2 regions of the Alteromonas australica genome follow, and region 2 is predicted to be linked to the other one. Evidence: predicted binding sites of a transcription regulator. Region 2 holds the regulator's gene; the other holds the start of a gene.

Region 1 (4,592 bases), 1.7 Mb from region 2:
AATATCATTATTGCGTTCACGTAATGGAGGTAAATGAATCGAGAGCCCAGCTATTCGATAATATAGGTCGTGGCGAAATTTTCCAGCATTAACAAGCTCCAATAAATCTTTGTGGCTGGCGCAAATTAAGCGAAAATTTGCTTTTTTAATGGCTATACTTCCTACTGGCCGATATGTTTGCGTTTCTAGTAAGCGTAAGAGTTTAACTTGCATAGCAAGAGGGATATCACCTACCTCATCGAGAAATAGCGTGCCGCCCTCAACCGTTTCTATCAACCCTTTCTTTTTATTTACTGCGCCGGTAAAGGCGCCTTTTTCATGACCGAATAACTCAGATTCGAATAGCGCATCAGTTAGGCCTGTACATTCAATGACGACAAAGGGTTTTTCAGCGCGATGACTACTGCTATGAAGTGCGTGAGAGACGAGTTCCTTTCCCGTACCGGTTTCGCCGTGTAAAAGCACAGAAATATTTGAGTTGGCAGCACGGTTGATTTTGCTCAACATAGCCTTAAACGCATCAGATTCGCCTACCATCTTTCCTTCGGATGAGGTGTTTGAGGCGTAAGCTAGTTTGTCGAGTATCTCTAGGTAACCAAGGAGTTCTCCTTCGCCATCAATGATAGGCTTCATACGAATATCGCAGTAATTTTGCCCTTCATTGGTGGCGTGAACATGCACCACGCTGGCGGTTTTCCCTGTTTCTTTGGCTTGCTCCATTGGGCAGTTTTCACCACACAGATCGCATGGTTTGCTATTGCGGTGAGAGACTTGGTAGCAGGTACTGAAGCCCAGCTTAATGGTAACAGGATAGGTATCTCTATAGGGCTTGTTAACGGCTTCTATTACATAGTCTTGGTTGATGAAAATTGCGGGTTTATCAATAGCATCGATCATTCCCTGAATGATGGAGATATTCATACCTTTGCTGCCCTACATTGGTTTAGCCTCGTTTTATTAATTAAAGACTATCATATTGGCATAAACATTGTTGTGGATTGCCATAGCGAGGTTTAGTGGGCCTTGCATTAGCAACTAATCTCGATAGCCGATATCTGTGAATAAGAGAGGAAATCAAGTGATGAAAGTAACGTTAATTTTACCCTTAAGTATATTTGCGCTAAGTACTACTTTTGCTTTTGCGTCCAATGTAACGATAGAAAGCGAATCCGTGGGCGATTTAAAGGCGAGAACCCTTGTCGCGCGGCAGCATGCGAAAGCCTTAGGCGGTGCATTAAAAGCGCGTTTGCAAGAAGCTATTGGTCAAGGTGGTTTGGTCAAGGGGATTGAGGCTTGTAAATTAGAGGCTGGGCCGATAGCTAAAGCCATTAGTGGTAATGGTTGGACTGTTGGGCGCACGGCCCTGCGGGTACGCAACCCAGCCAATACCCCTGATGCTTGGGAACGAGAACAACTTATCGCGTTTTCTAATCAATTATCGGCTCAATTTGATGGACCACTTGAAGCCTCCCATTATGATAGCGCGACAGGTGAATTTAGATACTTGAAAGCCATAAAAACTGACGAAATATGCACGGCATGCCATGGCCAGTCTGTAGCCCCAAGAGTGCAGGCTGCAATTGATGACGCCTATCCAGAGGACGAAGCTATGGGGTTCGATATTGGCACGTTACGAGGAGCATTTACCCTGACATATACGCCTTAGAACACAGGGGTATAAGGATAAAAATGGGACTTGTGTCAAATATGGCACTTTGTTTGTCAATTTTGGCGTAGTTAGTAAAGGTTATCTTGCGTTGGATCAAAATTCGCTTTTTCCGCGCATGCCATAATTCTCCCGCACAGTAGGAAATCCCTGTAGTTAGGGCAAAAACCTATTTTATGTACTTTTACTGCAAGACTGGAACAGAGAATGCTCTGCGCCCTTCTGTAGAGAAACTGCGCCCATCCACATTGGGCGCTTCCAGCACACTTAAAAGATGAGGGAGATCACCCATGAGCGATACGTTAGTAGAACTATCGCGGTGGCAGTTTGCGTTAACCGCAATGTTCCACTTTATATTCGTACCCCTAACCCTAGGACTAAGCTTTCTCCTTGCCATTATGGAGTCTGTCTATGTGATGACGGGCAAAGAGATTTACAAACAAATGACGCAGTTTTGGGGAAAGTTGTTTGGGATTAATTTCGCAATTGGTGTGGCAACAGGCTTAACCATGGAATTTCAGTTCGGTATGAACTGGTCGTATTACTCACACTATGTGGGGGATATCTTTGGTGCGCCGCTTGCCATTGAAGGGCTGATGGCCTTCTTCTTAGAGTCTACCTTTGTGGGGTTGTTTTTCTTCGGCTGGGACAAGATGTCGAAGGTAAAGCACCTTATGGCAACGTGGTTAGTTGCCATTGGTTCAAATTTCTCTGCCTTATGGATATTAATCGCTAACGGCTGGATGCAGTATCCCATTGGGGCTGAATTTAACTTCGAAGCAATGCGAATGGAAATGACAAGCTTTGCGGAAGTGGTATTTAACCCTGTAGCCCAAGTTAAGTTTGTTCATACGGTATCAGCAGGTTATGTCACCGGTGCTATGTTTGTGCTCGCCATCTCCAGTTACTACTTGCTCAATCATAAACATATCGCCTTCGCACGACGCTCATTTGCCATTGCGGCAAGTTTTGGCTTGGCCGCGACGCTTTCCGTCATTGTGTTAGGGGATGAAAGCGGATATGAACTCGGCCATGTCCAACAAGTGAAGTTGGCTGCTGTGGAAGCGGAATATGATACACATCCCGCGCCCGCGCCTTTTACACTCTTTGGTTTGCCTAATGATGAAACCCAGGAAACGGAATATGCCGTTCAAATTCCATGGGCGATGGGGATTATCGCCACCCGCTCGTTAACCGAAGAAGTGAAAGGAATAAAAGAAATAAAAGCAGAAAATAGAGCGCGAATTTTAGCGGGAATTAAAGCCTATGAATTGCTCGATAGTGTGCGCAGCGGAACCGCATCTGAGCAACAAGTCGCCACCTTCGAGGCGCATAAAGACAGCTTAGGGTATGCCATGCTGCTAGAGCCTTTTACCGATAATGTAGCTACCCCTTCTGAAGCGGCAATTCAGCAAGCTGTTGACTACAGCATTCCCCCTGTAGCGCCCCTATTTTGGAGTTTTCGTATCATGGTTGCGGCTGGCTTTATCATGCTTGCTTTGTTTGTTTGCGCTTTCTATTTCAGCACTAAACATAAGATTACTCAGCCACGCTGGCTATTAAAGTCGGCGTTGTATGGCTTGCCGCTACCTTGGATAGCCTGTGAAGCAGGGTGGTTTGTGGCGGAATATGGTCGTCAGCCTTGGTCGATTGCCGAAGTACTGCCTGTTCATACCTCTGTTTCTAACCTAGCCGTAAGCGATGTGGTGACCACCATAATTGCTTACACCCTTTTCTACACAATGATGTTCATTATTGGCTTCTATTTAATGAAAAAATTTGCCAAGAAAGGCCCCGTACCCCCTAGCGACAGCCAAACTGACTCAGATTTAGACTTTGTAGATATAGACAGCAAAGGAGCAAAAGCATGATTGATTATGAACTTCTTCGCATTATTTGGTGGTGCCTAATTGGCGTGCTACTTATTGGCTTTGCGGTGACAGATGGTTTTGACCTTGGCGTAGGTGCATTGCTAACACTCATCGGCAGGAACGACAAAGAACGCCGGGTTATGATCAATACTATTGGCCCCCACTGGGATGGCAACCAAGTATGGTTTATTACGGCGGGGGGCGCTATATTCGCCGCTTGGCCAATGATTTATGCCACGGCTTTTTCAGGCTTTTATCTTGCCCTTGCGCTCACTTTAATTGCGCTTTGGATGCGCCCAATCGGATTTGATTATCGAAGTAAGTTGCCAAACCCACAATGGCGTAACGCTTGGGACTGGGCGCTATTTGCTGGCGGTATTATCCCTTCGTTGATTTTTGGTGTCGCTTTTGGAAACTTGCTACTCGGCGTTCCCTTCGAATTGGATAACACCCTTAAGTCTACCTATACCGGTTCGTTCTTCGGACTACTCACGCCGTTTGCGCTTTTATCTGGCGTATTGTCGGTTGCCATTTTGCTAAACCATGGTGCTACTTGGTTGCAAATGAAAACCGATGGGTTTATTCAATCCCGGGCTAGAAATGTATCTAAGGTATTAAGTTTAGTGGGTGTGGCATGCTTTGTCTTAGCCGGAGTATGGGTGGCCGTTGGTATCGATGGTTTCGTTATTACGTCTTCCCTTGATACGCTGGTTACGTCTAACCCCCTCAAAAAAGAGGTGGCTATTCAAAGCGGTGCCTGGATGAATAATTACCGAGACTACCCTCTGACCATGATAGCGCCAGTCTTGGGTATTGTTGCTGGATTGGCCTGTGCATTTTTCTCTAATAAGGGAAATGCCGGTATGGCATTTGTGAGCAGTGCATTATTTATTGCAGGTGTCATTTTAACCGCTGGGATTTCAATGTTCCCATTTTTAATGCCTAGCGCCACCATGCCAGAAGCAAGCTTAACGGTGTGGGATGCCACATCAAGCCATTTAACATTGAATGTCATGTTTTTCGTCGCCTGTCTCTTTGTTCCTATTGTACTTAGT
Region 2 (4,592 bases):
TCAACGTGCCCTTGGTGGCCTGTCCCCGGAGCAAAAGTTTGAAGAAGTACAAAAGCTTCAACAGCAAAACAAAAAAGTCCTTATGATGGGTGACGGGATAAATGATGCGCCAGTGCTTGCAAGTGCAGACGTGGCTGTTGCAGTGGGTAACGCCACCGATGTGGCAAAAACGGCAGCCGATGTCATCTTGCTGGGTGATAGTCTTTTATCCGTGCCACAGCTACTTAATGTTGCCCTAAGTGTTAAACGTAAAATTAGACAAAATATCGCGTGGTCTGTAGGTTACAATATTTTGATTCTTCCCTTTGCCATTGCCGGTGTGTTGTCTCCCTGGATGGCCGTTGTGGGTATGTCTCTCAGCAGTATTATCGTAGTAACCAATTCAACACGACTATTAAGTAAATAATTAATATGAGTATTATCTACGTTCTTATCCCTATCGCCATTATTATTGTTGCAGTGGCCGTGGTTATCTTTTTTTGGGCGGTACGCTCGAATCAATTTGAAGATTTAGACCGCCAGGGTTACAGCATTTTATTTGATGATGATTTATCGCCAGAGGAAAAAGCCTTGGCTGAAGAACGCAAAAAAGTGCAACAAAATCAGGAAAACGATGACAGAAATTAATCTGTTGTCAGCATTTCTCATCGGTATTGCTGGGGGCGTACACTGCGTTGGCATGTGCGGTGGTATTGTCGCTGCGCTTCGTTCGGTTACGCCTAGCCATAAGCCCGCGTTTCCTTTTACCCTCGCCTACAACCTTGGTCGTATAGCTAGTTACACCTTAGCTGGTACAATCACAGGTGCCATGGGGCAAATTGCCCGCCACTATATTCCTGTCGCATCTTATGTGCTTTCGTTACTCAGCGCTTTAATGCTGTTGGCCTTAGCCTGTTATTTGGGAAAATGGTGGACAGGCTTAACCCATGTTGAGGCCCTAGGGAAAGGCATATTTAAACGTATTCAACCTTATTCCAAACGCTTTCTCCCCTTTAAAACCCCTTGGCATGCGTTACCGTACGGCTTTATTTGGGGCTGGTTACCTTGCGGACTCGTGTATTCCACCCTTACTTGGGCATTAGCATCAGGGACAGCGGTGGACGGTGCTGCCATTATGTTTGCGTTTGGCTTGGGCACTTTACCTACATTACTCGCGGCAAGCACGGGGGCGGCTTACATTGTGTCTGCTTTCCAGCAGCCAAAACTTCGACAAACACTGGCGGTTTGTATGGCCTTATATGCAATTTATTTAATTTATCGCGCATTTTAGCCGCTATCGTAGTAACATTTACGTAGAGTTTACCAGTTTAGGTGCGGTTATTATGAGCAAAGGAAGCGAGTTTTCAATTCACTGCCAAAATTGCAGTTTTAGTCATTTATGTTTACCCGTGGCGCTGAATAAAACAGAAATTGAGTCGCTAGACGACATTATTGAACGAAAAAAGCCCCTGCATAAAGGCGACGCGCTGGTAAAAAATGGCGATGTATTTCATTCGTTATTTGCTGTACGCACCGGTTCTTTCAAATCCTTTGTCACTAACGCTGATGGTGAAGAGCAAATTACCGGCTTTCATTTTCCTGGCGACATCATCGGCTTTGACGCCCTTCGTAGCCAAAAGCATCAAAGCTATACCCAAGCGCTTGAAACCGCGATGGTGTGCGAACTCCCCTACGAAACATTAGATGAAATGTCGGTGCAATTCCCCAAATTGCGCCGCCAGATCATGAGCTTTATGAGCGCTGAAATTAAGCAGGATCATGATATGATCATGTTACTCAATAAGCGTTCTGCCGAAGAAAGGTTGTTATATTTTCTGGCGCATCTTTCTGGCCGTTTTGAAGAGCGAGGGTTCTCCCATCGTGAGTTTCATTTAACGATGACAAGAAACGAAATAGGCAACTATTTAGGGTTAACCATTGAGACAATAAGCCGTTTATTAAGTCGCTTTCAAAAAGAAGCGATCATTCGCGTAGACGGCAAACTTATCACTATTCTCAATTTCGACGCATTGGACAGTAAACTACAAAATGTCACTGTACCAACGATTGCCTGTACAGGTATCTGATATTTTGTAATCGCTTTGATCTAAAACAACTTACGTTTTTACAAATAGGTATTACACTTACATCATAACTATCGCAAACGATGAAGTTCGGAGGGGTTATGATTAATTATCAACACATTCTCGCTGTTGTAGAACTGGAGAGAGACACCCAGCCCGCCCTCAGTCGCGCTCAAGAAATATCTGACAAAACAGGCGCAACGATCACCGCTATGCTGGTGGTATACGATTTATCCTATGATATGACCACCATGTTAAGCCCGGATGAACGTGAGGCTATGAAAGACGCCGTTACCAAAGAGCATGCAAGCTGGCTGTCAGAACACTTACGCCAACTTGGCTTTTCCCACATAGACATTGTGGTTCAGTGGAATAATCGCGCTTTTGAGGCAGTGATTCACCATGTTATTGATAACGATATTGATTTAGTAGTAAAAGCTACTAAGCGTCACGATGATCTCGCCTCGGTTATTTTTACGCCAACCGACTGGCATTTACTGCGTAAGTGCCCTAGCCCGGTGCTATTAGTAAAAGAGCATGATTGGCCAGAAGGTGGCCAAATCATCGCTGCGGTGAATGTGGGTTCTGAAGATGACGAACATAATCTATTGAACGATAAACTGACTGTGATTGCCAATGATTATGCAAAGTTACTGAACGGCAATGTCAATCTCGTCAACAGTTACCCTTCTACACCGTTAAATATTGCGATAGAAGTACCTGAATTTGACCCTGACGCTTACAACAACTCGGTAAAACATCATCACCAAGCTGAAATGGCAGGCCATGCAAAAAAATACGGTATTACCACAGCAAACACCTATGTAAAAGAAGGCTTACCAGAAAAAGTCATCCCCATGGTAGCCAAAGATATTGACGCGGAATTAGTGATAATTGGCACCGTCGGGCGGGTGGGACTGTCGGCAGCACTAATTGGCAATACGGCAGAACACGTGATTGACGAACTAGATTGCGACGTGCTGGCCGTAAAACCTGATGGTTTTGTATCGCCGTTAGCGAATAAAAAATAGCGACAGCCCATTATCTGCACATTGCGCAATAATTTCGTTAAAGCGGGTTATTGTGTTTACTAGCATGGCTCATAAAGTCGACTTTGTTGTATAATGGCGGCTTTCGCAGTAACCAAGCCAGTATTATTATGAGTGCAAATATCAGCAGTGCAGATGTTGCTAATAGCCCATCGCAAAGTAAACAAAAATACAACCTAAATAAGCTTCAAAAACGCTTACGTCGCAACGTGGGTAAGGCCATTGCTGATTTCGGTATGATTGAGCATAACGATAAAGTCATGGTGTGCTTATCTGGTGGAAAAGATAGCTACACCATGCTAGATATCCTCATGTTTTTGAAAAAAATTGCACCCATTCATTTTGATATCGTGGCGGTTAATCTCGATCAAAAACAACCTGGATTTCCTGAGCATGTCCTACCGCAATACTTAGATAGCTTAGGGGTAGAGTATAAAATTGTTGAAGAAGACACCTACTCCATTGTAAAAGACAAAATACCTGAAGGTAAAACGACCTGCTCGCTTTGTTCTCGCTTGCGCAGAGGGATTTTGTACCGTACGGCGAAAGAACTAGGCGCAACAAAAATTGCCCTGGGTCACCACAGAGACGACATGCTTGAAACCTTCTTTTTGAACATGTTTCATGGCGGCAAGTTAAAATCTATGCCACCTAAACTAGTGAGCGACAATGGCGAGCACATTGTTATTCGCCCCCTCGCTTATTGTAATGAAAAAGACATTATCAAATATTCCGAGGCTGCTGAGTTTCCCATTATTCCCTGTAATTTATGTGGCTCGCAAGAGAATCTGCAGCGTCAGAATATTAAAGCCATGCTACAAGACTGGAACAGACGATTTCCAGGGCGAATTGAGTCTATGTTTAGGGCATTACAGAATGTGGCACCTTCCCATTTAGTAGATAAAAACTTATACGATTTTAAAAGCATCAAGACGCAAGATGCGCCGGTGGCAGACGGTGATATTGGTTTTGATCCTCCTAGCTTTGATACTCAACCCACTGCTGAAGAAGAAAACGATATTCACATAGTGAACATGACGGAAGCAAAGTAAATGAAGATTGGCTTAGCACTAGGCGCTGGCGCCGCAAGAGGTTGGACCCATATAGGTATTATCCAAGCGTTGGAAAAACTCGGCATAAAAATCGATGTGGTTGCTGGGTGTTCAATTGGCGCTTATGTCGGTGCTGCCTATGCAAGCGGCAAGTTAGAGGGGCTAAAAGAGTGGTCTTGTTCCCTAAGCGATTGGCAAGTATTAGCGCTTATGGGTGTTGGTTTACGCCGCGGTGGCTTGGCAAGTGGACAAAAAGTATTCGACAAATTGGCGTCTGAGTTTTGTGCAGAAAGCTATGAAGAAATGAACAAACCCTTTGCGTCGGTAGCCACAGATTTATATACCGGCCGTGAAGTCGTGTTCAACTCAGGTCCTGTGGGAAACAGTATTCAAGCTTCTTGCGCTATTCCCGCTTTGTTTTCCCCTGT

The links. Region 2 encodes FNR, which switches genes on or off when oxygen is low (the NO sensors DNR and NnrR bind a similar motif). Its sites were predicted from a motif close to TTGATCTAGATCAA; they were not measured.
Region 1: EP13_RS17355 (cytochrome ubiquinol oxidase subunit I) is a predicted target of FNR. The motif match lies at 1,753-1,766, and genes of this name have one in related genera.

The regions. Positions count from the first base shown of each region.
Region 1 is NZ_CP008849.1:3,983,858-3,988,449, reverse strand. It holds gene EP13_RS17365 (sigma-54 interaction domain-containing protein) at 1-921, opposite strand, end outside; gene EP13_RS17360 (Tll0287-like domain-containing protein) at 1,082-1,666, shown strand; gene EP13_RS17355 (cytochrome ubiquinol oxidase subunit I) at 1,957-3,537, shown strand; gene cydB (cytochrome d ubiquinol oxidase subunit II) at 3,534-4,592, shown strand, end outside.
Region 2 is NZ_CP008849.1:2,269,807-2,274,398, forward strand. It holds gene EP13_RS09945 (heavy metal translocating P-type ATPase) at 1-406, shown strand, start outside; gene ccoS (cbb3-type cytochrome oxidase assembly protein CcoS) at 412-627, shown strand; gene EP13_RS09955 (sulfite exporter TauE/SafE family protein) at 614-1,270, shown strand; gene fnr (fumarate/nitrate reduction transcriptional regulator Fnr) at 1,323-2,066, shown strand; gene uspE (universal stress protein UspE) at 2,165-3,094, shown strand; gene ttcA (tRNA 2-thiocytidine(32) synthetase TtcA) at 3,223-4,164, shown strand; gene EP13_RS09975 (patatin-like phospholipase family protein) at 4,165-4,592, shown strand, end outside.